DNA from 3 places in the Colwellia sp. BRX10-4 genome. Region 1 is predicted to be linked to each of the others. Evidence: predicted binding sites of a transcription regulator. Region 1 holds the regulator's gene; each other region holds the start of a gene.
What was found. Region 1 encodes LexA, which represses DNA repair genes until DNA is damaged. Its sites were predicted from a motif close to TACTGTATNNNNATACAGTA; they were not measured.

Region 1 (10,796 bases):
GAAGCATGAGATAAATGACCAAATTCGTAACTGTCTTTTTCTGGTGGGATCAAATCAAATGAATCTTTGAAGGTCATTTGCTCTTGCCAGCCTGATTGGCAAATAGGTAATTCAGTACAAACCAAGGCAGCATAGTTTGACGATGTCCAGCCCCCTAAACCTATTTGTGCGGTTAACAGTACAATACCAATTAAGCCGTATCTGCCATATTTCTTAATGGCGAAATCACCACCTGGTACCCTAAAGTCAGCCAAGCGTAAGTATAATAAAAATAATAAACTCAAGGTTGTAAAACCACCAAGTAAATGACCCATAACGACAATCGGCATTAATTTCATGGTTACGGTCCACATACCCAAAGCCGCTTGAAAAATAACCACCGCGAGTATTAACATCGGCAACCTTAAAGGCGTTCCTTGATCGCGTTGTCGATAAGACATAAATGCTATCGCTAAAATTAATAAACCCAACGCACCAGCAAAATATCGATGGATCATTTCATTCCATGCTTTATGCACTTCAACTTTTCTTTCTGGAAATGCTTGCTCTGCTTTAATGATTTGTTCTGCAGTTACTGGCACATCGATTAATCCATAACAACCTGGCCAATCTGGACAGCCTAAACCTGCATGCGTTAAACGCGCATAAGCACCTAAACTAACCACGATTAGTGCTAATACAATACTAATTAATACTAAGGTACGAACACGATGATTAACTTGATTTTTCATTTTAACCAACCCTCGAATACTTAAGTAATTTCTTCATATCTGCTAAAATTTCTTTACCAAACATTGCTTGAGCATCATCATTTCTCGGTGGTTTATGCGATAAAACCACATTACCTAAAGGGTCAACAACTAAGACTTTTGCATCTGATAAAAAGTTATCAACTAGGCTTGGAGTAGGAATAATCACCCAGCTGTTTTCAGTTAACCTTTGCGTTTGCTGAGGTGAGAGTGGATTAGGAGAAAGTGCAACACGCTTTACTCTGGGCATTTCTCTACCCAAGGCTATGTAAGAGTTATTAACACTAAGTAACGTTTGTTCACAGTGATCATCACAATGCTGTGGCAAGCTATAAATAATTGACCAAGTATCTTGTAAAGTGGCTTGACTTAAACCTAATTTCTCAAGAGTAAGTTCATTCTCGACTAAAGTGCCCTTGTTTGTCACACCATATTCAAGCCAATTTTGAGTTAAGGCGAGTTTTGCTAATACGATAGGGAGGATAAAAGCGCCCAGCACCATGACCATACTACGACGAGATTTTTTCTGTGATACATCATTCATACACTTACACCTTATTATTTTTTTTATTAGTGATTTAACGTTTGTTCACTATTTTTACCCAACTTGATTGACGCCCATATCATTAACAATAACCATGCTATCGCTAAACTGAACCATTGAAAGGCATAAGCACGATGTTTTTCGGGTGGCATAACAATTGGTTGCCAATTTTTTTCATAACCCACACTCTCTGTTTTATCTAAGTAGACGACAAAGGGCAAGAGTTGACGTGAAATTAATGTTGAAAATTTATCTAATTCTATTTGCTGAACACGCAATGGCCACTCATCTTTAACCAAGACTTGCTCCATTAACATTATGCCTTGCTCGATTTTACGTACGTGACCTGATAGTTGATACCTTCCAATAATAGCCTGCACATCGGGAATTTCTTGACGATTTATAGAACCTACTACCCAACCTAAATTAACTAAGACCGCCTGATCACCACTATTAAACACTTGATAAACACGATAACCTAATTGTCCTTTATTCGTTTGGTTGTCTAATAAAAAAATAGTATTATTATCAAATTCCCCAAACATAGTGATCGGTAGATCATTAATTTCATTTTTTTCTGAAAGTACTTGAGAAAGAGACAAGGCTTGTGTTTGACTCAATTGTGTAATGGTTTCGATGCGTTGCTCTTTTTGTAAAGCACGATCACTTTGCCATAATCCGAGTTTTACTAATCCGGAAAAAACAAGTAGGGTAAATATCAACCAAGGTAGGCGAATGTTTGATATAAAATTTTTCAAACAATTAACTCCTTAAATATGCTTAAAGCGAACATAACAACATAGGAAATTTTTAAATGGCATTTACGATAAAAATAATTATTATTGGCTGCTTAGTCTTCATGGTATTTAGCCTGTTTCAGGCACTTTTTGTCTTAAACAAAAATGACCCAAGTAAACCGTCAATGTCAAAATTTATTGGCCGACGTGTGATGATTTCAGCCTTCATTATTATACTTATGTTAGTCGCTATTTTAACAGGCGTTATTACACCACACCCACGACCGTTCTAATCGACTCGCTTAAAAATAAAAGGTAGGTGAAGCTAGCTCCACCTACAACATTTTTTAAACTTTTATATCAGTAATTGTTTATACAATATAAACAAAAACAAATAGTATCACCCAAACCACATCAACAAAATGCCAATACCAGCTTGTCGCTTCAAAAGCAAAAGCATTGGTTGGGGTAAAGTGGCCTTTCAACACTCTTAAAAACACCACAATAAGCATGATGGTACCTAAGGTAACGTGCATACCATGAAAGCCGGTCAGTAAGTAGAAAGTTGAACCATAGATACCACTGGTTAAGTACAATTTCATTTCTTCTGAATAGCCGTGCATGTACTCGACAACTTGCAAGAATAAAAAGACAACACCTAACAATATGGTAAAACCTAACCATATTTTCAGCATTTTACGATTATCTTTTTCTAAGGCTGAGTGTGCTAAATGGGCAGTAATTGAAGAAGTTAATAACAAAATAGTATTAATTAACGGTAGGCCATACCAGCCCATTTGCGTTGTTTCGGTTCCATCTGGTGTGACTAATAACGGCCAACTTGCGACAAACTCAGGCCATAAAACAGCACCGGTCATGGCATTATTATCTGCACCGCCCAACCAAGGTACCGATAACGTGCGGGCATAAAATAAGGCACCAAAGAATGCTGCAAAAAACATCACTTCAGAAAAAATAAACCAGCTCATCCCTTGACGAAATGAGTTATCCATTTGATGGCTATACTTACCCGCCATCGATTCGTTTATAACATTACTGAACCAACCATAGAGCATGTATATAACTAAACAAATGCCGGCAAGCAATATATAACCGCCAATGCCACCTTCGCCACTATTTAACGTAGAAACATAGTTTCCGGCGCCAATAGCAATTAAAAAAAGTGCCACTGCGCCAACAATTGGCCAATGACTTTGTGATGGTACGTAATAACTTTCATATTCTTTTGTTGTCATTATTATTCCCCTAAACAAATACTGTTACACGCTAAGTGAACAGTATAAATTGCTACGATTCCACTTTTCCGGTCACGTCATACAAAGTGTACGACAACGTTAGCGTTGAAATATCTTCAGGTAATTCTGGGTCAACATAAAACTGTAACGCCATCTCTACCTCTTCATTCGCTTGTAGCGGTTGCTGCGTAAAACAAAAACATTCAATTTTTTGAAAATACGCTGCCGCTAAACCGGGCGATACTGACGGAACTGCTTGGCCAATAATATCGCGGGTGGATTCATTTTTTGCATAAAATTTAACAAGTTTCATTTCACCGGGATGAACTTTTATTTCACGGACCATAGGTTCAAACTGCCAAGGTATACCTTGAGCGGTTCGACTAATAAACTGCACCGTTACAATTCTTTTTGTGTCAATCTGATCAACATTATAGACAGCGGCGGCAGTGGTTGACGTTTTTCCATTCAAACCAGTAATATCACAAAACACATCATATAAAGGGACAAGTGCAAAACCAAAAGCAAACATACCAAAAACAATCATAACCAGCTTTTTTATCACTTGATTGTTTTTCGTTATAGCAGCACTATCTTTGTTATTTGAATTTTGCAATTCGTCACCTTTATTCATATTTTATTAACTTAATCAATTTTTGGTGGTGTTGAAAATGTATGGTACGGAGCAGGACTTGCAACAGTCCACTCTAAACCTTCAGCGCCATCCCAAGGCTTAGCCGCTGCTTTCTCTCCACCTCTAATACACTTAATGACTACCGCTAAGAATATTAGTTGCGAAAGGCCAAAGGCAAAACCACCAATACTCACCCACTTGTTGAAATCAGCAAACTGCAACGCATAATCTGGGATACGACGAGGCATGCCCGCTAATCCTAAAAAGTGCATAGGGAAGAATAGTAAATTAACTGAAATCAGTGAACACCAAAAATGCCATTTAGCTAATGACTCGTTATACATATGACCTGTCCATTTTGGTAACCAGAAGTATGCACCAGCATAAATCGAGAATAATGAACCTGTAACCAACACATAATGAAAATGGGCAACAACAAAGTAGGTATCATGGTATTGAAAATCGACAGGCGTTAATGCCAACATCAAGCCTGAAAACCCGCCTATAGTAAATAAGATGACAAATGCGATAGAAAATAGCATTGGTGTTTCAAAACTCATTGAACCACGCCACATAGTTGCGACCCAGTTGAACACTTTAACACCCGTAGGTACGGCAATTAACATGGTGCAATACATGAAGAACAGTTCACCAAATAACGGCATACCTGTCGTGAACATGTGATGTGCCCAAACAATAAATGACAACACAGCAATCGATGCCGTTGCATAAACCATTGAGCTGTAGCCAAATAACTTTTTACGAGCAAACGCTGGTATAATTGTCGAAACAATGCCAAAAGCAGGTAAGATCATGATGTAAACTTCAGGATGCCCGAAGAACCAGAAAAGATGCTGGAACAATACCGGGTCACCGCCACCAGCGGCATCAAAGAAACTCGTGCCAAAATAAGTGTCCGTTAACAACATAGTTACCACACCAGCGAGCACCGGCATTACCGCAATCAATAAGTAGGCGGTAATAAAAAATGTCCAAACAAACAATGGCATTTTCATGTAAGTCATACCCGGCGCACGCATATTCATAATAGTAACAACAATATTAATGGCACCCATTATTGATGAGATACCCATAATATGAACAGCAAAAACAAAAAATGCCGTACTACCATTTGAATAGGTTGTAGAAAGTGGTGCGTAGAATGTCCAACCAAAGTTAGGCGCACCTGACTCCATAAAGAATGTAGACAAAAGAATCCCAAAAGCAAAAGGTAGAATCCAGAAGCTCCAGTTATTCATACGTGGTAAAGCCATATCTGGCGCACCAATCATCATAGGTATCATCCAGTTTGCAAACCCCGTAAAGGCCGGCATAATTGCACCAAACACCATGATCAAACCATGTACAGTAGTTAGCTGATTGAAAAAATCAGGCTCTACTATTTGCAAACCGGGTTGGAATAACTCGGCTCGAATAACCATAGCTAAAGCGCCGCCGGTTAATAGCATAATAAAAGCAAACCATAGATATAACGTACCTATATCTTTATGATTTGTCGTGTACAACCAACGCTTGATGCCTTTCATTTTATGGTCATCATGATGATCGTCGTGCGATTCTTGTTCTATAACGTCTGTAGTCATTTTATATCCCCCTACTTCGCACTAGCAGCATTAACGGCTGCAGGTTGTACTAAATCACCGGTGTTATTGCCCCAAGCATTACGCTCATAAGTAACAACAGCCGCTATTTCGGTTTTAGTTAACTGGCTACCAAAAGCAGCCATAGCAGGGTTTTTCTTACTGCCATTAATAACCATGTCTATATGCACAGCAATGTCACCCAGTGCAATTACACTATCTTTTAGTGCAGGAAATGCCGGAGGTAAACCCGCACCAGAAACTTGATGACAAGCAGCACAAGCTTTCATGTAAACTTGCTCACCCATAACCATCAATTCATCTTCGCTATACACTCTAGTTAGATCTTCTGCTGGGGCTTCTTCAACAACCACTTCAGCGACTTTTACCGGTGTTTCTGTGTCATTGCCTGAATCGTTAGCAAAACTTTTAACATCAGCGGCTTGTACGACATCGCCGGTATTGTTACCCCAAGCATTACGCTCATAGGTCACAACTGCAGCAATTTGCTTCATACTTAACTGCTTATCATAAGCTTGCATACCTGAACCCGCTTTACCATTGAGTACAATATCAATATGCGCAGCAATACTACCCGTAGCAACAGAGCTTCCTTTAAGTGCAGGAAATGCTGGAGGTAGACCAGCACCAGAAACTTGATGACAGGCAGCACAGTAGGCAACATAGGTAGTTTCACCCAAAGTCATCAGTTCATCCATTGATGCGGAAGCGTTAAGAGACGCTTTCTCAGCAGCAGCAGCTTGCGCATTAAATTCGTGTTGCTCATCGAGCCAAAGAGCATAATCAGCTTCAGACTTTACTTCGACAACAATAGGCATAAAACCGTGATCTTTACCACAAAGCTCAGCACACTGACCTCGGTATAGCCCAGGCTCGTCAACTTTTGTCCATGCTTCATTAATAAATCCTGGGATAGCATCTTGTTTTACTGCAAAAGCAGGTACCCACCAGGCATGAATAACATCGTCAGAAGTGATTAAAAATCTTACTTTCTTATTAACTGGAATGACAAGGTGTTTATCAACTTCGAGTAAATAATTTTCACCTTTGACTTTGTCGCCGGCATCAACACTAAGGTGTTTACCTTCTTGTGTCTCATACTGTGGTCTTGGCGTAGATAAAACGGAGTAGAACTCAATATCTTGATCAAAATATTTATAATGCCACTTCCACTGAGAACCTGTGATCTGAATGGTAACGTCAGAATCGTCGTTATTTTCCATTTCGATCAGTGTTTTCGTTGCTGGTACAGCCATAGCGATAAGAATGACAATGGGAATTGCTGTCCAGAGAATCTCTACTTTTGTACTTTCATGAAAATCTGCTGATTTAGCCCCTTTGGATTTTCGGTGGAAAACCATTGACCAAAACATAGCACCAAAAACAACCACACCGATTGCTACACATATATACATTGCGAGCATATGTAGATCATAAACATCTCTACTTACTTCTGTTACACCCTTGGTCAGATTTAATTGCATATCTGCCCAAGCTGAACTGGAAAGAACACTCCCCAACAACAGCCAACCTAGGTTACGTCTTTTCACACGACATCTCCTTCACCCTATAAAAGTTTAAAACTTGATACCTAGGACAAAACACATCCTTTAGTACGGATTTTTATTATTTTCTTAGCGATTTTGTTATCAACCAGTTAGCGTCGAAAACATCGCCTTATATTTATATTTGTACACATTCCAAACTAGAATTACTTAAAAGTTGATCTGGGTCAATTTAAAAATCGAGCTATTTTAAAATAAAAACCAATAAAAACAATAGAGTATCAACTCTAATATAAAATAATGCCTAATAACAAAGGGCTGTAGCCGTAGTATTAAAAATAAACAGCTAAGTATAACTACGCGTATTACAAAAATTGATAGTGGTTATTTTTTAATCAGAAAAAGATAAAGTTGTTTGAATGGGGTTTAGAATGAAAATTATTCTTAGGAAAGAGGAAGGTTTGCATGAAAAGAATACGAAAGGGTATAAAAGCAAACTTTAGCCTATGTTATAGACTAAAGTTAACGGATCGGTTTGACTTATTTAATAGCGTATTTGTTAGATAAATTGACTTAGTTCGTTACCACTAAGTTTATTAAAAAGATTAACTTAATTACATCCAGTCTGCCGAGCGAATAACGCCAACAGCTAACCCTTCAATATTAAACTCTTGGTCAGACAAATCAACTTTTATAGGAGAGAAATCATCATTTTCAGCATGTAAGTAAACGATATTACCTTCTCTTTTATAACGTTTAACCGTAACATTTTCTTCGACACGAGCAACAATTACTTGGCCATTTTGTACATCGGTCGTTTGATGAACTGCTAACAAGTCACCATCAAGTATGCCAATGTTTTTCATGCTTTCGCCATTAACTCTCAATAAGTAATCAGCGGCTGGATGAAACAAATTACCGTCTACTTTATAATGATCTTCAACATGCTCTGCAGCTAAAATAGGTTCACCTGCAGCAACTCTGCCGATTAACGGTAAACCGGCTTCTTCCATTAACTTCTCAGTCAACCGAATGCCGCGAGAAGTACCTGGTAACATTTCTATATAGCCTTTTTTAGCCAAAGCTTTTAAATGTTCCTCGGCTGCATTTGCTGATTTAAAGCCAAAAAACTTGGCTATTTCAGCACGCGTTGGTGGCATGCCCGTATCGCTTATCTTGTCTTTGATCAGATCAAAAACTTGTTGTTGTCGGTTCGTTAGAGGGCGTAATTCGCTGATTTCATTTAGCATAGGGGGCCTGTAAATTTACACAGTTGTTACTGTGAGTATATACAGGTCATTAGTAAAGGCAAGTTTTCTAGCCGAATTATTTTTGAAAACTCCCTGATTTTAGATAATGGATAACTTGTTCGATAACTTTTTCGTTTTTCATCATAAATGGATGGGTCGTTTCCATTTCAATGTGATCATTCATACCATCAAGTTTGGTACTAGCAACCGAAACTTTACCATCATCTTTATCAGGAATAAGTGTTGATAATATCCAATTAATACTTTGATTACCGGCAATAACACCCAAATCAAAATTAGCATTGCCAAGGTTACTAGGGACACTGAATTCGCCAGTACCTAATTGCATACCCGCATCACCATTTATAAAACTAAAGCCAGGTGTATTTTTAAGTTTATCAACGACTTCACTGCCATTATTTGGTGGGCCCAGCATCACGACTTTATGTAAATTAGGTATTTTGTGCATACTTAAATATTGGCGAACTAATATACCGCCCATTGAATGGGTAACAAAGTTAACTTGACGATTTTCACAAATTAATAGCGCTTTAGAAATCACTTTTTCAGCCAACTCTTCTATCGAATAATCCCTAGAAGGGTAGTTGATATTTATCACAAAATAACCTTCTGCTAACAATCGTTTTTCAATAGCTTTCATCGAGTTAGCGGAACGTGCAAGCCCATGCAGTAAAATTACACATTCACCATTAGATAAAGAATCTACGGGCTCTTCAAAAGAAGCTTGAATTTTATAGCCACGTTCAACCGAAGTATCTAGGCTTTCTTGTTCAATCATATTTTTTAAACGAATTTCTGCATCAGTAATTTTTCTAGCAAATTGTTCCTTAAGGAGTGCTAATTCTGACTTAAGTGCTGTAATTTTTTCATTCATAGCTGCGCTCCATCATTTTTATGTTGAACGTTCATTATTGATACTCTAATCATGTTAAACAATATATTTTCAGCTGCCACAAATATAAAATGCTTTTCTCCAACAATACTTCAAGCAATAACAAGTGTAATGCCATTATTTAGATAAGCTTCTCGCGTGGCTCGTTAGATAGTTATAGGAAGCTATACGATATTAACATTTTATATTAGTTGTCTGGTAGATATTGATAATCATTAATCTATCTAACTTTGCCAGTAACTACATACATTCAAAAAACAAAACGACGTGCTGATGATGGATAATTTCATTAAATAGCCTTCTGTCTCAGACCCACCAATAAATAACGGCTAATAATCTTTTATCAACAACACTTGCAGATACAAACAAAAAATTTTGATGACGTTTTACTTGTCTCGATTATAGATTTACAATTTAACATAATACCCCCCGTTAAACGAAGTAAGTACTATTGAAGAATATTGGTTTAGGTTGTTCAAACTTTAGCATCGCCGTTTATATTGGTAATAAACCGAGTATGCTTGAATATCAGCAATTATCTTGTCTATCGCCGCTAACCTTAGGCGAAATAGAGATGATTAATCAAGCTTGCGGTAATGGTTGGCGGAAAGTTTTCAATGTTTATGCAAAGCTGCTTTACGCACTTGATAAAGAAAAATTCGCTTACTCAACGCTTGCGCCAACTTGGCAAAAATATCGAGAGCGATTTTTGCTGCAGCAAGGCTCTCAAACGGCTTTATTATTTTCTCCGCCTCAGTTAACAACCACTAAGCACACTCTGCATATTATTTGTGGGAAAACCTACGCTAAGCATTTGTTAGCGACAAATCAACTAAACGCTAGTTTCACTTGGCTAGATGAGCAATTTGCTATTGATAAAGCTAAAAATTTAATTGTCTGTCCCTATTTTGATTATCGGCAATTGTCGAATGCTAATATTAAAAAATTAGCCTTTTTACTCAACGATATAAATAGCCAGTGAAAGCTTTTCATTCATTTATATAGTGTTAAATTAATGTATACTATATTTATTAAAGGAGAAAATAATAAGCCTCATGATTAGGCAACATACTAAACGTCACTTTAATATTGGATCACATCATTGCTATATTTTAATAAAAAAATACTTTTATTTATTACAATAATTTTAACCTTATTACCCTATGCAACGATCACCAACACTCTTGATATTTCCTCTGCTCTTTTGCTATCGCTTCCTACTATATTATTACAGGCTACCGCAGTATTCTTTGTTGTTCATAGCTATTTACAGACCAGATCACGTTCATTAAAATTGTTCTGGCAGTTTTTATCTCTCGCTATCATTATTGATCTTATTTCGGGTGTTATCTTTGCCGGTAACTACATAAACACCTCCCCAATCCTGCAAGATTTTTTCTCTTTGTTCAGTTACTTTTTTATCTTACTGGCCATAGAAACCAACCCGCATCTCAGCGAAACACCACTCAATAAATACATTGCGGGTCGAGTACCTGCACTATTTTTTACAGTCACTTGTTTTTGTTATTTCGTACTACTGCCAGAAGAGTTTTCAAAAGCGTTAGATCACAGGTTATTACCGTCAT
Region 2 (10,796 bases), on a different contig from region 1:
TAATTTGAGGGCAGAGTTGACGAAAAATAGCGCCTGAGATGTGCTAAACCATTTTGTTCACCGCCATCGAAATTATAACCACGCTTAGCTCTTTGATAAGGGGTGTTAGGTAACCATTGCGGCCTAAAAATAGTGGGTGATGGCATATTTGCAAACATACTCGGCAAAGATTGAATCGTTGGAACAACTTCTGAAATAGTGACATCAGCCATAACTTTTCTAAACTTAGAGTAACTTGCCGGTAGCTGGTCAAGTTCAAAAGGAAGTGCTCGGTGTGGAAATAAAGTGAATTGATCAACTTGATTAACTTCTACTTCAGGCAAATGCTTAGCCAGTGTATTAATCAAACTATTTTCGTAAGTCCCCGGGACACGAGTAGTAATAACATCTGTAATTTGATATTTTTCACACAGCGCGGTTAAGCTCGACAGAGTATCGCCGTAAACAATGTAAAGCTGCTGTCCTAACGTTAATAAACTCTGATTAAAATCACTTAAACAGCTTTGTAAAAAATGCCATCGTTTATCACCCAAAGGTTTTGATTGGTAGTTATTAGGCTCGAACCATCTTTTGTCTACGACATATACACAAAGTAATTGTTCACTTTTGCTGGCTAAGTTGAGTGCAATATTGTCATTAAGACGAAGATCATTGGTCACCCAGTATAGAGAACGTTTCATAGATATAATTCAAATGGTTAAAAAAATTATATACGAATATACTCAGCGATTAGATCAACACTATTGAGTGATTATAGGCGAGGCTACATTATGAATGTGAGGCACTTTATCGCCCACTCAATTATAAAAAGAAGAAATTGTAGAAAATAATAGTATAGTCGGTTAGTTGAGGCTAACGTTAAGCGGATAAGAATTATTAACGCGTTTAATAAATAAAAAAACCTCTGCACTGCTGCAGAGGTTTTTTAATCAATTAAGCATCTTGAACAGGTTCATCCCAAGAAAGATGATGTTCACTTAATACAACCAAGTTTTCACTATTGATCAAGCGCTGTGAAGCACTATATCCGAGGATATTTTCAACCGTTTCATTTGGACGGCTTGAAATAATTGCTGTTTCATCTGATGAGAAATTACATAAACCACGTGCTATTTCTTCGCCTTTTTCATCATAAACGTGAAGCACATCTGCACGTTCAAAGGTGCCATGTATTGAAACAACATCATGACAGGTAAATCCTTCGTCACCACCAAATAAGGCATCAGCTACTTCTTGTTTTATCACTAGACTACCGGCCATTTGTAATCTGTCTGTTAACCAGATATTCCATGCTGATGATGGTGATGAGTGAGCAATACACTTAGTGTGTCTGCGTTCACCGCGCAATATTCCGGTAACAGGATCTTCCATCGTCCCTCTCGAAATTATAGTAGTACAACCAGCATTTTGCGCCATATTAGCGGCTTGTAATTTAGTCAGCATACCACCGGTACCTAAAGAACTGGTACCACTTGCCGCTTCCATATAACTACTAACATCTTCGATAGACTCAACGAAAACCGCGCCTTCTTCTGAAGGGTCTCGGTCATACACGCCATCGATACAGGTAAGAATAAACAAATATTCTGCGCCAATCATCTGAGCAACTTTAGCTGCAAGTCTGTCATTATCACCCACACGAATTTCTTCTGTGGTCACCGTATCGTTTTCATTGACGATAGGCATTACGCCTTGTTTTATCAAACGATGAACAGTGTTTTTGATATTTAAAAAACGACGTCTGTTTTCTAAATCATCTAGAGTAACTAAAACCTGAGCGATATCAAAACCATACTCAAGGGCAATTTGCTTGTAGGCATGCATTAATATCGGTTGTCCACAAGCCGCTGCGGCTTGTTTGTCTTGAACACTGGCGTTTTCAATAGTGCAGCCAACCGTGTTTAGACCTAATGCTACCGAGCCAGAAGATGTTAGTACAACTTCGTAGCCTTGTTCTCGTAACAAAGATATGTCACTTAGAAGACCGTGCATAAAAGCAAAACTAGGCGTTAAATTTTTAACATTTGCTAAGAGACTCGAACCCACTTTAATAACGATACGTGGCTTGCTTCGAGAAGATTTATCAGTTTTTTGTTGTTCAAATGAGGGCAAAATTACTCCGTGCTCTGATTAATTAAATTAAATAGCAGCTTGAATCGTTTACAAAATTGATTCAACAAATTGCAGCTATTTCCGTGATATTTTATTGTCGTATTAGAGTTATGCTTACTACTTATAAAGTCAGTTTTACTTGCGAAGGTCGCATTAAAAGTAGTAGATAAAAAATTACTGAAACGTCGGTTAAAAACGTTAGAATTTGACGGCAATCGACAAATGAGTGCAGATATCATATACTAAAAAACATATTTTTTCAATTGAACTCAAGATCACCTCTTTGAAAAATATCGTTAAGGACTTTTAAAAGTTCATACTGAACACCTGCAAAACGATCTGCATTTCATTCAATGTAAGCTAAAAAAACCAGGAGTTTCATGTCATTACTTATGATTGGTTGTGGTAAAATGGGCGGCTCATTATTGACTCGTTGGGCAACTTCTACAAATCACACTATCACTATTATTAATCCTTCATTAGTTAAAGCGCCTCAAGGTGTTATCGTCAAGCAAGCGATTGACGAGTTATTTGACCAGCGTTTCGACATTATCGTTATTGCGATAAAACCGCAGCTTATTGAACAAGTATTACCCTTGTATCGTCGACACCTTGCTGATTCAGGTTGCATTATTTCGATTGCAGCGGGTTATTCAGTAGCTTCAATAGAAAAACTGATTGGTGAGCAGGCCGTTGTGCGAGTGATGCCAAACCTACCCGCTCAAATTGGCCGAGGCGTTAGTGGACTTTACGCAAACTCACGTTGCAGTGCGGTTCAAATTGACAACGCTGTTGCGTTAACAGATGCGGTAGGTTATACCCATTTAGCCGCCACCGAGGACGAGCTAGACCGAGTAACTGCAGTTGCAGGAAATGGGCCTGGTTATGCATTTGAAATAGCACGCTGCTGGATAGAGTCGGCAATAAAGCTCGGCTTTTCTCCCCAAACCGCTAGAGAGTTGGTGTTAAACACACTCGGTGGTTCAATGGAGTTGGCTTTAACCAGTAAAGAAGATATCGAAAATTTACGTAATTCAGTGACCAGTAAAAATGGTACGACAGCTGCTGGGTTAAATGCGCTTATGCAAGATAAAAAATTAGAATTTTTGTTTGAGTCAACCGTTTCATCGGCTTATCAACGAGCAGTAGCCTTACGCTAATTTTTACCTCGTCAGCAATGACGTGCTCGAACATTTATTGATGAATACTATAGCTATAAATTCTTTAAACTGAACTTTTACTATTGCTTTGATATTAATATTAGCGATAAAAATAAAAGTCACATCATTCAATCAAGTTAGTTGAATTTGATCAAACAGTTTAGTGTTAAATGAACAAGTAAAAGGAAGACATTAATGTCAAATACCCCTAAAAATATTTCTATCGAAACAATGATCACAACCCTTGGTAAACAAGCAAAAGCTGCTGCGAAAGTGCTTGCTTGTGCAACGACTGAACAAAAAAACAAAGCATTAACGATTGCCGCAAATGCGTTACGAGAAAATATGGATGCATTACTTAAAGCTAACGCGCTGGATGTTTCAAGCGTCAAAAAAGCGGGCAAAGCCAACTCATTTGTAGACCGACTAGAACTTAACCCAGAAAGAGTTGAAGGCATGGCTGTCGCGTTAGAAGACATTGCTAAATTAGCTGATCCTGTGGGTCGAGTATTAGCCGAATTTGATCGTCCCAATGGTCTTAAAATAACCCGTGTAGCAACACCTATTGGTGTTATTGGGATGATTTATGAATCACGTCCTAATGTTGGCGCAGATGCTGGCGCGTTATGTCTTAAATCAGGTAACACAGTAATTTTACGTGGTGGCTCTGAAAGCCTAAATTCAACGCGTATTATTGTTGAATGTATGGCAACAGGTTTACGCGCAGCTGGCTTACCGGCTAACTGTATACAATTGGTTGACACAGATGATCGTTCTGCCGTTGCCGCTTTACTGCGCTGTGCTGATTATGTTGATTTAGTTATTCCTCGAGGTGGTCGTGGTTTAGTTGAGCTAGTAAGAAACGAGGCTCAAGTACCAACATTGTTGCATTTAGATGGCAATAACCATATTTATGTTGATAAAGATGCCGACTTTGCAAAAGCATTAAGCATTATTAAAAATGCTAAATTACGTAGAACCGGTGTCTGTGGCGCCACTGAAAGTTTAGTGTTAGACCAAGCAATAGCGACAGAATTTTTACCACAACTCGTTGATACATTAGAAGGGTGTGAAATTCGTGGCGATGTTGCCGCTCAAGCCTGTGATCCCCGTATTAATGCAGCGACTGATGTAGATTGGGATACTGAATACCTTGACGCCATTATATCGGTTAAAATAGTACAGAGCCTAGATGAAGCGCTTGATTTTATTGAAGAGCACTCTTCTAAACATACCGATGCTATTATCACTGAAAACGCAGAAATCGCGGAAAAATTTATGCGCTCTGTCGATTCTGCCGTAGTAATGCATAACGCCTCAACTCAGTTTGCTGATGGTGGTGAGTTTGGTATGGGCGCTGAAATTGGTATTGCGACTGGTAAAGTACATGCACGTGGACCCGTTGGTTTAGAGCAGCTAACCATTTTTAAATACCGAGTTGCGGGTCAAGGGCAAACTCGTCCTTAAACGCTTTTGCATAAAACACTACCACGCATAAAAGTGCCAAACTTTTAGCTAAAGCTATACCTAGTTAACACTTTTTAGTTAACGATAATAGTGCCTCTGACCAAGTGTTAGGGGCTAGCTATTTATATTAAGTTCAGACCTTTTTCACATAAATCCCCCATACATTTATCAAACGATTAAAACGTTAAAGCTACCGTTAGTTTAGGCGATGGATTAGTCTCACTTTCGTAAACCTTATCAATGCGCTATAGATTTAAATATTTGGTAAAACAGTATTTAAACCTTTCGTTTACAAATGTAGTTGGCTGAGAAATTCTAGCTATGTTATAGTTGTAACCCCTAGGACTAGGTATAGGATAGTTTATACTTGCCCGTCATTTATAAAGCCTTACCGTAAACCTATGATTTCATTATTAAAAAATGTAAACCTTTATAACCCTACTCCTATGGGTATTAAAGATGTGCTGATTGCCGGTGGAAAAATCGCTGATATTTTTGATGTATCCGATAATGCCGACCATAATATCCCTGATAACTGGCCAGTGGAAGTTATTGATTTTAATGGCGCATACCTAGTACCAGGTTTTATCGACAGTCATGCTCATATTACCGGTGGTGGTGGTGAAGCAGGTTTTTCAACACAAGTTCCCCCAGTTTCTCTTTCAGAATTTACCCAAGTGGGTGTGACAACCGTTGTTGGACTTTTAGGTACAGATGACACCACCCGGAGTATCGCCAACCTAATAAGCAAAGTTTACGGACTCCGAGAGGAAGGCATGTCGGCATATTGTTGGACCGGTGGTTATCATTACCCGTTAACAACGTTAATTGGTAGCGCAAAAGCAGATATTACTTTTTTAGAGCCAGTTATTGGTATTGGTGAATTTGCTATTAGCGATCATCGCTCTAGCCAACCAACTTTTGAAGAAGTAATAAAACTAGCTAGTGAAGCACATGTTGCAGGTTTATTGACAGGCAAAGCCGGTATTATTCATTTTCATCTCGGTGATGGTGAAAGGCGTCTTGAATTAATAGAGCGAGCGATTAGTGAAACAGAAATTCCTGCCCGTGTCTTTAATCCGACGCACGTTAATCGAAATAAGCCGCTATTTGAAGACAGTTGTAAATTGTTAACGCACGGCTGTTACATCGATATTACCGCTTTTCCTGAAGGCACAGCAGAGCCTGGTTTAGAGGCATGTGATGCCATAGAGATTGCCGTACAAAGAGGTTTACCTTTGGACAAAATAACCGTCAGTTCAGACGGTGGAGGTTGTTTACCTTGTTTTGATCAACAAGGTGAATTACAACACATGGACTTTGGCCGAGCCAGTACATTACTGGAAACATTACAAGCAACATTAAGAAAGAACATTGCGCTTGAAAGTATTTTACCGATGTTTACTAGCAACGTAGCTACGCTGTTACGTTTACACAGTAAAGGAAAAATAGTACGTAATAACGATGCCGATATGCTCGTACTTAACAACAAATTTGAAATTACTGACGTGATGATAAAAGGTCGTTGGCATAAACGTGACAACACAACAGTAGTAAGCGGAACTTTTGAGTAGAGGTAGGTATGTGTCCAGCAAAAATTGCTGATGGTCAGCAAAGGGGATTTATAATTCCAATCGGGGGGGCAGAAGAGCGTGTTGATGACCCAATAATTCTCCAACGTTTTGTAGAATTATGTGGTGATGAAAATGCCAATATAGTGATTATTCCAACCGCGTCACAGCTTGCTGAGACGGGGCCAAATTATGAAGTTATTTTTCGTAATCTCAATGTCAAAAATGCGATGTCTTTACCGATAAATAGCAGAGAAGATGCTGAGCGCGAAGATTATTTAACCGCACTTGAAAGCGCAACAGGTATTTTTATTACTGGTGGTAATCAATTACGCTTATCGACTATATTAGGTGGTACTTCGATTGCACAGAGTATAAGAAAATTAAATTCTGAAGGTGTGCATGTTGCAGGAACATCTGCAGGTGCCGCTATTATGCCTGAGCATATGATTGCAGGTGGCTCCACGGGGGCATTACCTAATGAGCAAGGTGTCACTTTTGCTCCTGGCTTAGGTTTGATAAGTAAAGTGCTTTTAGATCAACACTTTAGCCAACGTAATCGTTTGGGACGTTTACTTTCTGCTGTTTCATATAATCCTTTTGCTTCAGGACTAGGAATTTGTGAAAATACTGCGGCCTTTATTGCGCCAGACGGACTATTAGAAGTGGTTGGACACGGAAGTATTACAGTTGTTGACCCTTCTGATTTGCAGCACAGTTCAATGGCTGAAGCTCGTACAGGAGACTCCATCACCTTGATAGGGTTAAAGCTTCATATGCTTAGCCATGGTGATACTTACTGTTTACATACCCGAGTAGCTTCACCTAAAGCGGTTTAATGTCTCTAAATACAGATAAGTCGAGATAAAGTTTGCCCATGAATAAATGAATTGTTTATTCATGGGCAAATATATTAACATCTCTGATAAACGCTGGTTTTTTTCATCAAAAATAATTAAAAAACATCATTCTACAACCTTATTTACTATAACTTTTTAGCTTACTTTTATGCCGCATTCAATCATTACTGACTTTAGAGAATAATTATCTTGTCTATTAGTAAAAGCATGGTATCTTTTTGTTATACCATTATTTTTTTATGGCAATTTTTACTTCTATTTGATCTTGTAAAGATCTTAAGTGTAATGCGTTGAAACTTTTCGGTTTGTAACTCAACATATGCACATCAATAGAACCTGTGCACATATTCAGTTCAATATCTCCGTGATTTATTCCTCCCAATAATTGTCATATTATATTTTGTTGCACCTTATTTTCAACAAAAGGTTCAACTTGTAGGTACACATAATAATAATTCTAATCACCTGATTTTTGGACATATAATGAAAATATTAACAAGTAATGTTTATGTTGGCCCTAATGTTTACGCCCATTTTCCTGTTATTCGACACGCTGTTGATGTTGGCATATTAGAGCAATACCCTTCGGTAAAATTAGGTAAAGAATTCATTAATGGCTTAATTGAAGCCTTACCCGGTTTAAAAGAGCATGGCTGTTCATACGGCGAATCTGGCGGTTTTATTAGGCGCTTGCAAGAAGATGAAGGTACCTGGATAGCTCACATATGGGAACATGCAACCTTAGAACTGCAATGCATGGCCGGTACTGAAGTTACTTTTGGCAAAACCAGAGGCAATGGCGAAGTTGGTCAATATGACATGGTCTTTCAGTACAAACAACGAGATGTTGGATTAGCTGCTGCTGAACTTGCCAGAAACCTGCTTATCTCAGTTATGCCACTAGATATTCAAGCACAACTACAAACAAAATTAGAAGCCGATTTCGATTTTCCAGAAGAGCTATCAAACTTTATTCGTTATGCACAACGCAAAGAATTTGGTCCCAGCACTCAATCTTTAATAACGGCAGCCGAAGAACGTCATATCCCATGGCTACGTTTAAATCAGTACAGCTTAGTACAATTTGGCCATGGTAAATACCAACAGCGCATTCAAGCCACCATTACTAGCCAAACGAATCATATTGCTGTTGAAATATCCTGTGATAAAGAAGACACCCACAATTTATTAAATGATCTCGGTTTGCCTGTGCCTAGACAACAATTGGTTTATTCTGCCAAAGATGCCATAAAAGCGGCAAAACGTATTGGCTTGCCAGTTGTACTTAAACCCTTAAATGCAAACCATGGCCGTGGCGTCTCTATCGACTTAACTACTGATGAGCAAATTAATACTGCATTTGATTTTGCCCGCGAACAAGGCACCAGTCGAGCTGTTTTAGTTGAGTCATTTTTAACCGGTTTAGATCATCGTATGCTTGTTGTTAATGGCGAACTTGTTGCTGTCGCAAAACGTGTACCGGGTCATGTTGTTGGTGACAATAAACACACCATTACGCAATTAATCGACATTGTAAATGAAGACCCGCGTCGAGGTGTTGGCCATGAAAAAGTGCTCACTCAACTCGAAATGGACTCACAAGCAACACGTTTAGTTGAAGAAGCTGGCTATAGTGTTGATACTATATTACCCGAAGGCGAAATTTTCTATTTACGTTCAACCGCTAATTTATCAACGGGCGGCACAGCGATAGATATGACTGATGTAGTTCATCCCGACAATAAAGTGATGGCTGAACGAGCGATAAGAGCCGTTGGTCTTGACGTCGGCGGTGTTGATTTTCTGACCTCTGATATTACACAATCATATAAAGATATCGGCGGTGGTATCGTTGAAGTCAATGCCGCGCCAGGTTTTCGTATGCATGTTGCACCAAGCCATGGCAAACCTCGTGATGTTGCTGGCAAAGTTATTGATATGCTATTTCCACCTAATACACCCACTTGTATCCCTATTGCCGGCATCACAGGTACCAACGGTAAAACAACAACCTCACGAATGCTTTCGCACATTTTAAAAACAGCAGGGCATGTGGTGGGTATGACATCAACTGATGGTGTGTACGTTGATGGTCTTTTATCAGTAAAAGGCGACATGACCGGACCCGTTGCATCACAAATTGTCTTAAGAGATCCTTCAGTTGATATTGCTGTTCTTGAAACTGCCCGTGGTGGCATCGTTCGCTCAGGCTTAGGTTATAGAGAAAGTAATGTTGCCGCCTGCATTAATGTTCAACCCGATCATTTAGGCTTAAAAGGTGTTGATACCCTAGAACAACTTGCTGAAATTAAACGTATTGTTGTTGAAGTAGCCAAAGACGCGGTCATACTTAATGCCGACGACCCACTTTGTTTGAAAATGGCCGACCATACTAAAGCAAAACATTTATGTTATGTGACTATGAATTCAGGGCACGGTTTAGTTAGAGAGCATATTCGCGCGGGTGGACGTGCTGTAGTGCTTGAAAAGGGTATCAATGGTGAAATGATCACCATCTTTGATAACGGTGCGCATATTCCATTACTTTGGACACATTTAATTCCGGCGACACTGGAAGGTAAAGCCACTCATAACGTACAAAATGCGATGTTTGCCGCTGCCCTTGCCTATTCTCTAGATAAACCACTTGATGCGATTCAACAAGGATTAAGAACGTTCAACACCACTTTCTATCAAGCACCGGGGCGAATGAACGTCTTTGATGAACACCCTTTTAGAGTTATTTTAGATTATGCTCATAACGCCGATGGTGTTCGCCATATGAGCGAATTAGCGACTAAATTAGACGTTAATGGTAAGCGTATTGCGGTATTAGCCGCACCGGGTGATCGCCGCAATGAAGATATTGAAAACATAGCCAAAGCAGCCGCTGGACATTTTGATTTATATATCTGTCGCGCCGATGACAATCTTCGCGGACGTGGTAGTGATGAAGTGCCACAAATGTTAGCTGCAACATTAAAAGCACAAGGTATCAGCGAAAACAATATCTTGATGATACCTGACGAGGTCACGGCTACTGAAAAAGCCTTATCGATGGCAAATAAAGATGATTTAGTGATTGTCTTTGGTGATGCTATTACCCGTTGTTGGAAGCAAATCATTAATTTTAATGGTAATGAAGATAATCCAGCAGAAACATTAACAAAACCCGTGCATACGGTTGTTTCAATGTTAAACACCGATGAACCTGATCCCTTTATACTAGAATCAGGCATGAAGTTAGTTAAGGATGATCGAGGTGTTCGCATTGTTTCAACCATAGAAGAAGAAAGTGATTAAAACCAAGTTAATGCAGTTATTTGCCATTAACTGAAGATGAATAAGCTTAACCTCGCTAGGCGATGTGTTACCAACATAACCTAGCGGCATAGACTAGCGCAGCCTATTGTTAAACCAATAAAGCTGCGTATTAGTTTTTAAAATCATCATCGAGCTTGTGATACAAATAATGACCTAACAAAACCGTCTCAAAGTGAACAATTATATTGATACAGCTTTACCTTCTTCTCACTTTCCTAACAGCGCTGCGTTGGGAATAAATTTAATCAAATTGGTATACCATGAATAACACTATAACCTTAACATTAGATGACCAGCGACGA
Region 3 (10,796 bases), on a different contig from region 1:
AGATAAGCGATTTGAAGTTAAATTTGGTTGAATCTTACGATCAATTCCTTTTTCATCCCGATGACATTCCGTTTACATGGCAAGGTATTCCTAAGGTCTTCACTCAATTTAGGAAACTGTGTGAGAAATCTGCAACGGTTAGACCTTTAGCATTATTAGGTTTATTGTCACCGACCAACCTTCTTTTTGATACTACTCCTAGTATTATTTCTAAAACTGACTCTGGTACCGATGTTAATTGTATTCCTACGCTGCAGGACCTAGGCTTTGAGGATTTTGCCATTGACTCTCGAAGCGCTTTTCCTTTTAAGGGTGGAGAGCAGCAAGGGCTTGCTCGTGTTCAAGATTATTTTTGGAACACTAAAAATATCTCTCGCTATAAAACAACCAGAAACGGGCTTGTCGGTATAGATTATAGTTCTAAATTATCTGCTTGGTTAGCTAATGGTAGTATTTCACCGCGTACCATCTATTTTGAATTAATGAAATATGAACAAGACGTAGAAAAAAACGAAAGCACCTACTGGCTGATATTTGAATTAATTTGGCGAGACTTTTTTAAATATATTTCGATTAAACATGGTGATAACCTGTTTAAAATTGGTGGTATTCTAGATAAAGATTATGAATGGTCGACTGATAAAAAACGCATACAACAATGGATTTCAGGAGAGACAAGAGAAGCTTTTATTAATGCCAATATGCTTGAACTCAATAAAACAGGTTTTATGAGTAATCGTGGCCGACAAAACGTAGCGTCTTTTTTTGCTAAAGAATTAACTTTGGATTGGCGAATCGGTGCCGCTTATTTTGAATCTTTATTAGTCGATTATGATGTGCATAGTAATTATGGCAATTGGTTGTACATTGCAGGTGTAGGCAATGACCCTAGAGATCGAAAGTTTAATATACAAACACAAGCACAACGGTACGATCCTCACCTGAACTATACTTCTCTCTGGTTACAGCAGACTTTATTTTAGTTGGTTATATCAAAGGAGTACTGATTTTGGGTCGATGGTATGGTGACATTCGCCGTCAATATTAACACATGCACTCTCAGGAATTTCTTTATTTTTTTGCTGTTCATCCGCGTCAAGGTTTTACGTTTATAGCTTTGTCATATTGGTAACCGCTCGGGACTTTTCACTGTCCCCTTTCGTCGCTGTCGTTATCAGTAAAGGGAATTTTTGTCTTGAGTCAGATAAATTTAATAGCGCATTATGGTTTAGGTATCGCTCAATTTACTCAAGACCCAAACCGGGCACTTATTAAACCTGTTGAAATGGCGTTAAACATGTCTTTAGCATTGCTAGTCGTCACTTGAGTAATATTAGCTTTTAGTGGTGAATCACGAAAGCTGAAGTTTCACTACCAGTTTGATGTAACATGTTAACTGTTATTTAATAGAGCTAACATTTAAATAGCATTACTTTTATAAGAGAAGATTGTGGGGGATTTTTATTGATGAATAAATGTGGATTAATTAAACAGCATTTATCGCAACTCAATTTGCAGGAGCTGCTTAAATATCGATTATTACTGTGTCCTGTTGAGCCTAATGAGAACATAGAGTTAGATGTTATCGACTTATTTAAGTATCCAACAAGACTGGAGACAAGTTATCTTGATAATTGGCAAAAAGATATTTTAAAAGCGTTGTTTCATTTACTTCAAAGAGAGTTTGAAACATCTTGCCTGTTAGATAGAGAAATAGAAGAATTATTACTAACACAGACGTTTTCAGAAAAAGACAAGCGTACCCTATCGCTGTTCGAAAATTTTATAATCAGTTTACAAAATAGTAATGTTGTTTCAATCCATTCTTTATCACACAACAAGTTGGATGAGTTAATATTTTAGCGAGAGGTTTACTTTATCGAGTAATGTCGTGAATTAAGCCTTGTTAATCTCATACAGCTTAAATTAACCGACAGATAATTTATGGTGTTTATTTATTTATATTTGTGAAACAGATCCACCCCTAGATCGTTTAAGTAATATAAGCCCTAATGAGTCTTCGTTGTGTCTTATATTTTTATCAAAAAAGTACTAATAATGTGCAGGTAGACGAAAAAGAACCTTCTTTACATACAATAAATAAGAATCATCCCGTCAAATATCCAGTACTGGCCACTTTTTACATGCATATTCACCCGTCTAGATCATGGTCTAGTTATTGCCGTTTTCAAGATACATAAGACAAGTGCCGATATAATTTTAATTAAAGCATAACGCCACGTTAAGAGGCATTAATTTTTGGTTAAAATGTGAAAAGAAGTTCAGGTTAAAAGTGATCTTCCCCCAATAAAGCGGACACATTTTTTTACGCTGCCAGGGCTTTATATTCTATTGGCGAGCAATAACTTATCCCTGAATGCATACTGAAACATTGTAGTATTTGTTAATGTAACTGCCAAGTATTCCGCGCAGTTTTTTATCACTATCAAATACATTACCACGAATAACTTCCATCTTCATTGAATGGAAAAATGACTCCATATGCGCATTATCAGTACATTTTCCCGCTCGGCTCAAGCTATGAGTTATCGCATGTCGTTTCAATACTTTTTGATAAACGTGTCCACGATATTCTTTTCGCCATCGTGACAGCATAAATGGGTGTATGTCGAGTTTTTCGGCGACTGATTTAATTGAGACACCAACAACATAACTTAATTGAATAGCGTTAACTTTAAAGTCGTTTGAATACTTCCAGGTTCGTCTTAGATTATTGTACTTGGGCATAAGACACCTCATCTTTAGTTAGATTTTGGTGTCCGTTTTATTGGGGGAGGATCACTTGAACTAACAATATATTCTGAGAGTTTTTATCTATATCTAAACTTGGCAGTTTAAATATAGAAACGTTTACAACATGCGAATCATTTTTATTAAGTTCTTTACTCCCAAGAGATGATTAATAGCCGGAAGCAGCTATAACCTCCCAATCTCCATTTTGTGGAGGGAGTGTGTAACACCATAAATGTTGATAGGGCTATTTGAATTTGCAACAGTTGCGCACGAAGCAAGAAATAGACTTGATACTAATACTATAATTTTAAACACTAAACTTTTCTTAGTAGCATAACGCCACATTAAGTGGAAAAAAATAGTTGGTTAAAATGTGAAGCGAAGCACAACCTAACCAACTGTCTTTGTTTCTTTTAAAGTGTTTTTTAGGGTGCTTAATCTCTGCAGCTTGGAGCGTATAAGTAGTTAAAGCACTAAAACACAATAAAACACTGTATAAGCAGACAGTTCTTTAGTATGCTTATTTTAACAAGAGCGCTAACCAAGCAAACCCTCACAGCACATAACCCCAGGACATAAAATTGCGAGCTTTACCCACTTATTACTATTTAAGCCATTTTCATGAATTCCTTAAATTTGTGACAGGCCCATGTGACGCTTTATTAGATAGCGATGACGCGCAATTTATTCAACGTTTCAACGCACTGACAAAGCCGCAACAGTGCCTTGTTGTTCGTTTTATTAATCGTAAGTCTATTTTTGTCAAAGCAACATCTTATGCTTATGAAGAGATTGAAAATATATCCGGCAATTTGAATTACTTAAAGAAAGAATATTGGTTTACGACTCTTGAATCTAAAAATATTCCTGCCTTTATCGAGCATCTTACCAAAGATGAAATCATCCAAATTATAGATGAAATTAACACGTCCTATGCAAGTGACACCCAGACATTGGTATATAAAAAGTCACAGGCCAAAGCCATACTGGTTGATGTTGTTTTAAGTGGCACGAAGCCTAATCTAATTTGCAAAACTAAGGTTGCAAGTGCCTATTGGCAAGGCAATTTTGAAGCACACATTAGCTATTTTCTTTATGTTTACTTTGGTAATTTTCAATCTAAATTGAATCAGTTTTCTATGCGCGACTTAGGCGTCATGCGAACGCGTAAGGAGCAGGCTCAAGTGATGGCCAGATTCGCCGACATTGGAAGTGCTAAGTCGGCTTTTGAAATACATTTACTACTAGATGAAATACACGCGCAATTACCCTTACTCAAGCGTGACGCCATTCTCAAACACCTTAATGATTTGCCAAGCCCTATAGGAGCGAGAGCCAAAGACCTGAATGAAAAACTCCAATTTTTGCTGGCTTGCGAATTATTAAAAGAAGATGCAAATAAGGCTTGCTTGGTATTGAAAACGATAAATACTGACACTGCGCAAGAAAAATGGGTAAGGGAAGGATATAAACTAGGCCTAAAAGACGAGGTTGAAGCAGAACTCGAATGTATAATTGAAGTGCCACTGTCTGAAGACCTTTTGGCCTTTGCAGAAGACTTTTTAGCGCGAAAATATCATAAAAAACGAACCAGCATTTTAACCGATATGTTGCGTAATAATAGCCAAAATATTCTCATTGACGAAATGCACAAAGGTGCAGTTGAACGCGGTGTCGTGGCCTATTATGAAAGCCGAGGCTGTGCAGCAATGCGAACCGAAAATGAAATATGGCGGGCTTTATTTGGGCTTTATTTCTGGCATGAAATATATGAACTAGATGGCTTAGGATTAACCAACGAGTTCGATCGTTTGCCCGCATCCCTTAAAACTAACCAATTTTATGAGCTTGCTTCAGAACAAATTGAAAGACGCTTATCGAGTACAAATACAAAAGCTAAATTAATTCAACAACTGTCCTCAGCTGCGGTAAAATATTATGGCCAAGGTAACATTGTGTTCAAGTGGCGCAAGAACATATTAGAACGCCTTATTGTGCTTATTAATCACAGTAAACTAGACGCCCTATTGTCGTTGTTAAAAGCGATGACTCAAGACTGGAAAAACCTAAGTGATGGTTATCCTGATTTAATGCTTATTGAACATGAGAAGCTTCGCTTTGAAGAAGTAAAGTCAGAGGGTGACCAATTACGTCGAAATCAGCTGCTAAGCATTCAAAAGTTGCAAAGTGTAGGTTTTGATGTGCGCATTACTAATGTCAATTGGACTATCGATCCGATGCAACCTTATGCCGTTATCGATATTGAAACGACGGGTGGTAGAGCCCAACATCACCGTATTACTGAGGTGGGTATTATTAAAATGATTGGGGGTGAAGTCGTCGATCAGTGGCAATCATTGATTAATCCTCAGCGGCGTATTCCCCAAAATATTACTTCATTAACCGGTATTGATAACGACATGGTGGCAAAAGCTCCATTATTTGCTGAGGTCGCTGATGATATTGATATATTTACCAAAGGATGTGTATTTGTTGCTCACAATGTTAATTTTGATTACGGCTTTATAAAAGAGGAGTTTAATCGATTGGAACGTCGCTTTCGACGACCAAAATTGTGTACCGTTAGGGAAATGCGTAAACACTACAAAGGGCTGCCGTCGTATTCATTAGCTAATCTTACTAAGCATTTCAGTATTGATATGCAACGACATCACAGAGCAATGTCAGATGCCATTGCAGCAGGTGAATTGTTGAATATGGTGAATGAGAAACGCTTAAAAATTGACTGATTTGCCTTTTGATGTTTTATAAAATACAAATAGCCAAGTAATTGCAACGCAGCACCGTTATACTATTTATAGTAGTAATTGATCCTAACCTCATGTAAACAAGTAAAGATAGTATGAAAATAAATCTTAAACAAAAAATAACTCAATTTAGCGAAGAAGAAATATCGCGTATCATCGAAATGGCGTGGGAAGACCGCACACCATTCGAAGCTATAGAGCAATTATTTGGAGTATCCGAGCCTCAGGTAATCGAAATCATGCGCAGCAGCATTAAGCGCAAAACATTCAATAATTGGCGCGCTAGAGTGACAGGCCGAAAAACTAAGCATCTTAAGCTACGCAGTCCCGATGTTAGCCGTGGTTATTGTTCCACCCAATATAAGCCGACACGCAAACGTTAGTTATCTACGGCTTTCCAGATTATCAAAAACATCACGACTAAACTGAGCTGTAACATCAAGGTACCCCGTATTTTTTCTCAATTTCAGGGGCTTTGAGTTCCCAGTTAAATTCAATCATATTACCAAAAATTGCAGTTCAACAAATTTTAGAAATAGTTACTCCACCTGATCTTAATCGCGGTATAAAGGTATCAAGATGGCTTCAACAATACACAGATATTCAACTAGAAAAAATTAATAAAGGTTTGATAAAACCATCAACATGGCAAACGCGTAAAAATATTATTAGTAAGATTAACTCTGTTCATGGAGAATTAGAACTTGCTAAGGTTACAACAAAAATACTTAAAGAATTTTTAGACACTTATGTTATTCAGGGTAAATCAAGGATGGCGCAGGCTGTTCGTAGTGTTTACATTGATGTTTTTATCGAAGCAGCTCAAGCGGGTGAAGTTGACGGTAGCAGTAATCCAGCATCTATTGTTAAAAATCCAACAGCCAAGGTGACTAAATCTAGACTTTCTTTAGAACAGTTTAATTCGATCATTGTTAGTCAGTCTTACTTGCCTCATAAATGCTCATATTTATTGGCACTCGTAACTGATCAACGTAGAACAGATCTTGCTTTAATACGACGTAACAAAGGGCTTGATTGGGATGATAAGTATAAGGCTTACCGCAACAACCCAAATCACTTTATAGACCCTAAAACAGACTATGGTTCATTTGTAGGGCTAGTAAAGCATGCACCCTACTCATTCATTCAAAATAACCATTTACATGTATTTCAATTAAAAACAGGAAAGCTATTAAAAATACCTATGGAGCTAAAATTAGAAAAACTTGGGCTTTCAATTACTGACGTAGTTGAAATGGCATTGATTGACCAAGGTTCATTATTCGCGCTTCATCACAATACAGCTAGAGCACAAAATAATGTTGGTGATCCTTTACATCCAGATACTATTTTTCGTTCATTTAAGCGTGCCAGAGATGATGCCAAGATTACATGAAACGGAACGCGCTACCTTCCATGAAATCAGATCATTGTCTGAACGTCTTTATCGTGAGCAAGGAGTTGATACACGTTTATTATGTGGCCAGTCACATCAGAAAATGACCGACAGGTATAATGATCTTAGGGGATCAGATTGGAGTGAGTTAATAATCTAGATTCACACTGCTTTCTTTGAATATTTTGGGCTTTAGGTGCAAGCAAACGAAAACGTACCTTTCTAAGCTATTAGCAAACGGTTTCTAGATATTGAAAAGGGCAATTCCTGCCACTATACACCTAAGATATCATTACTATTAGGACAGCTGAGGGTCAATAAGCGGTCATAAATTGGGGGCTAAAATCACTTTAATTTAAGGCAGCAAAGATACGAAAGAAGACATTAGCCTTGGCTTATCTAGCTACATTTGAACCGATAAAAATCAACCTAGCGTTAGATAATAAAATTGTTCTAAATTTCATCAGAAATCTATAAAGTCAAAAATTCTAATTTGATTAAAAAATACCAAAGCGGACATTAGGTTAATATTATTTTAGGTATTAAATTCTGTGGCACAAAGCGTCTTAAAATTTATGCTTTCTTTATCCCTTTAGGATACTAATCATTTAGAAGTTTATAAAGGGTATAAGTTACCACTCCAATGCTATTACCTTGTCTTTTGACAACCTTTGTCAGCTATTTCTTTAAGTTAGCAAAACTTGAGTTCGTTGTTGTTATTATCATGTAAATCAGCATTTTAGCAGTTATTCAGTACAACAAAAAAGTACCGTTTATTATTGAGTTTTGTACTGTTTTGTTAAAAGATGTAGCCAAGTCATTAATTTGAGTGTATTATTTTTGAACAATCTTTTGACAGCGCTGTCAAATAAAAGACAGCGCTGTCTTTTTGTGAGTGTTAAACCAATGATTTATAGAGTTTATAAAAAATGGATTTTGGCAACTAGCATCGTTAAAAGACTTTGTTAGGGAAGGCTTTAGTATTGGCGAAGGTATAAAATTATAAAAATAAATAACCCTAATTAAAGCCAGCTAACTGGCCACCACACAGAGGTAAGTATGAAAAAATTATTAACAGCATGCGCAGTAACCGCCGCTTTAGCTTCTACCCAAGTATTAGCAGAAGCACCAGGAAAACCAACACTTACAGAACAATATGCCAACTACAACGGTAAAGGCTTTGTTACGGTTTCTGGCGAAGCTGGAGCATATGAATCACTTGTTACACGTGTTGATGTTGTTGACTTACCTGTTACCTGGTCTCCAGCTTGGAGCGGTGATTCAGCGACATCATGGCAAGTACTTGTAAATGGAGACGTTGCCGTTTCAGGCACTGGTGCAGGCGGTAGTGCGATTGTTCCAATTACTAGTGGTGGTCTAAAAGAGATCGTTGTGCGTTTGTGTAATGATGATGGTTGTGTTGAAAGTGATGCAGATAAGGCTATTGTTTCAGATACTGATGGCTCACATTTAATGCCGCTTGGCGAACAAGTTGACTCGGCAAATACTAACTATGCACAATCTCAAGACCAAATCGTTGGTACTTATTTTGTTGAGTGGGGTATTTATGGTCGTAAATATTTTGTTGAAAACGTACCTGCTAATAATTTAACACACATTATATACGGCTTTATTCCAATGTGTGGTGAAAACAAATCTCTTAAAGATGGTAATGCGTCTGGTTGGAGTGTACTTCAAGCTGATTGTGCTCAAAGTGAAGATTACGAATTGGTGATTCATGATATGGGTGCGGCTTTTTGGCGTCAAAATGGTGCTGTTAAAGCCATGAAATTGGACGGAACTGCTGTTGGTTATGGCGAAGTTGGTATGGGTAATTTCGGTCATTTAATGGCGCTTAAGCAAGGTAACCCACACCTTAAAATCGTTCCATCAATTGGTGGTTGGACACTGTCGGACCCGTTTTACGGTTTTACGGATAAAGCAAATCGCGATACGTTTGTTGCTTCTTCTAAAGAATTTTTAAAAACATGGAAATTCTTTGATGGTATCGATATCGACTGGGAATTCCCTGGTGGCGGCGGTGCACAAGCTTCATTAGGCGACACAATTAATGACGGTCCAGCTTATGTCGCGTTAATGCAAGAACTTCGTGTAATGCTAGACGAACTTGCTGTTGAAACAGGCCGTAAATATGAATTAACCTCTGCTATTGGCGTAGGTTGGGATAAAATTCAAGATGTTGATTATGCCGCTGCGGCAGAGTATATGGATAACATCTTTATGATGTCATATGACTTTTATGGTGCATGGGGTAGTGAAACTGGCCATCAAACAGGTCTTTACTGTGGTGCACATATCTCTGCTGATAAATGTGACGGTACAGGTGAGTTTGGTCCAACAACGGTTACAGATAAAACTAAAGCAGGCAACTTAGGACGTGACTCTTATGCTCCAGCAGGTATGCCAGAATATACAACAGCTAATGCAACCCGTTTGTTGTTAGAGCAAGGTGTACCAGCCCATAAATTAGTTGTAGGTGCAGCAATGTACGGACGTGGTTGGACTGATGTTCAAATGGTTAATGGCAGCCCAATTGGTGCTGTAGGTAATCACGTAGACAGCTCAGATAATAACCCCTTAGTTGCTGAAGGTGGTGAAGGAACTTCAGTTGACGAAGCTGCATGGGCATGGGAAGCAGGTATCATGGATTATCGTGGTGCGTTGAAATTCTTGGCAGCAAATACAAATGCTAAGTATGTTTGGGATAACCAAGCCGAAGCATCATTTATTTGGGATGAAGTAAGTAGTACGTTAATAACATTAGATACGCCACGTTCAATTGAAGCAAAAGGCGTATACTTGCAAGCACAAGGGTTAGGTGGGATTTTCTCTTGGGAAATCGATGGTGATGGTGGTACCGAAGCAGAGCGTACACTAAATGCGATGAATAAAGCGGTAGGTAATGCTGAAGGGATTACCGATTGGGGAGTAACTCCGACGCCGACGCCGACACCGACGCCGACTCCGACGCCGACGCCGATAGAAACTGCATATGTAGCTGGTACTTCTTATGTTGCAGGTGAAATTGTTAGTAATGTTGGAAATATGTACCAATGTGATATAGCTGGATGGTGTTCATCAGTTTCTGCTTATCATTACGCTCCTGGAACAGGTAGTGCTTGGACAAGTGCATGGTCATTAGTAGAGTAAGAAATACAACGCTTACCACAACTGATTCAACAGCGAAAATACCGGTGTCGAATCAGTAATATTTAAATGATAGGGGTGGGGAAGGTATACCTTTTTCAATAATAATCCCTTAAAAGGCCTATTCGAAAGATTAGGCCTTTTTTATGTGTTAGCTATAAAAGCAAAATTCAAGCGCTTTGCCCTGATTTATTTTCTCTACGTACAACAAGATCACAAACTTAATGACAATGGTATTAAACGAAACTTAATATAATTTAACTATTGGGTATTGGGAAATCAATGTACTACTGGATTTACTCGAATTATTTTGGAGGGTGTTGTACTTAATAATCAATTAGAAGTTAATAGCAATGCGGATAAGAAGCTTCTTCAGTCGCTTTAATTAATAATAAAACGCCTGAAGCATAGAGATAGAAAATCAATAATTATTTACCTACTGCCACAACACCTTCTTAATCTTACTGCTGGGTTTTCTTGGTGCTGTCTTCAGGTAAGTCAGAACGGGGATCATCAAGCATCACCACTAATTTATCACAAAGACTTTTTTTACCTATTTGATCAAGCTTACTATGTTGTATTTTAGTTTGTTGTTTTGCATGGGCTAAGCTTTGGATTTTAAATTTGCTATAATGTGCTTTAAACCCTTCATTCTCATCGGCAGATTTTTCCATTAATAACCAATAGATCTGCCAGCGATTAGCATTACG

Region 2: cphA (cyanophycin synthetase) is a predicted target of LexA. The motif match lies at 7,505-7,524, and genes of this name have one in related genera.
Region 3: H4J67_RS18655 (exonuclease domain-containing protein) is a predicted target of LexA. The motif match lies at 3,244-3,263, and genes of this name have one in related genera.

The regions. Positions count from the first base shown of each region.
Region 1 is NZ_JACGVZ010000007.1:25,313-36,108, reverse strand. It holds gene H4J67_RS07820 (heme A synthase) at 1-731, opposite strand, end outside; gene H4J67_RS07815 (hypothetical protein) at 733-1,293, opposite strand; gene H4J67_RS07810 (SURF1 family protein) at 1,320-2,051, opposite strand; gene H4J67_RS07805 (DUF2909 domain-containing protein) at 2,108-2,323, shown strand; gene H4J67_RS07800 (cytochrome c oxidase subunit 3) at 2,402-3,286, opposite strand; gene H4J67_RS07795 (cytochrome c oxidase assembly protein) at 3,339-3,920, opposite strand; gene ctaD (cytochrome c oxidase subunit I) at 3,932-5,524, opposite strand; gene coxB (cytochrome c oxidase subunit II) at 5,536-7,092, opposite strand; gene lexA (transcriptional repressor LexA) at 7,662-8,297, opposite strand; gene H4J67_RS07775 (alpha/beta fold hydrolase) at 8,374-9,192, opposite strand; gene H4J67_RS07770 (DUF6942 family protein) at 9,662-10,192, shown strand; gene H4J67_RS07765 (ATP-binding protein) at 10,313-10,796, shown strand, end outside.
Region 2 is NZ_JACGVZ010000015.1:83,521-94,316, forward strand. It holds gene H4J67_RS12810 (DASH family cryptochrome) at 1-680, opposite strand, end outside; gene proB (glutamate 5-kinase) at 934-2,112, opposite strand; gene H4J67_RS12820 (pyrroline-5-carboxylate reductase) at 2,493-3,272, shown strand; gene H4J67_RS12825 (glutamate-5-semialdehyde dehydrogenase) at 3,468-4,739, shown strand; gene iadA (beta-aspartyl-peptidase) at 5,141-6,313, shown strand; gene H4J67_RS12835 (cyanophycinase) at 6,322-7,149, shown strand; gene cphA (cyanophycin synthetase) at 7,654-10,473, shown strand; gene H4J67_RS12845 (Mur ligase family protein) at 10,755-10,796, shown strand, end outside.
Region 3 is NZ_JACGVZ010000039.1:4,553-15,348, reverse strand. It holds gene H4J67_RS18670 (DASH family cryptochrome) at 1-983, shown strand, start outside; gene H4J67_RS20890 (hypothetical protein) at 1,196-1,327, shown strand; gene H4J67_RS18665 (hypothetical protein) at 1,468-1,863, shown strand; partial or broken gene H4J67_RS21335 (IS3 family transposase) at 2,327-2,595, opposite strand; partial or broken gene H4J67_RS21330 (hypothetical protein) at 2,641-2,748, opposite strand; gene H4J67_RS18655 (exonuclease domain-containing protein) at 3,336-5,504, shown strand; gene H4J67_RS18650 (TIGR03643 family protein) at 5,618-5,905, shown strand; gene H4J67_RS20375 (hypothetical protein) at 5,998-6,918, shown strand; gene H4J67_RS18640 (glycosyl hydrolase family 18 protein) at 7,978-10,089, shown strand; gene H4J67_RS18635 (hypothetical protein) at 10,548-10,796, opposite strand, start outside.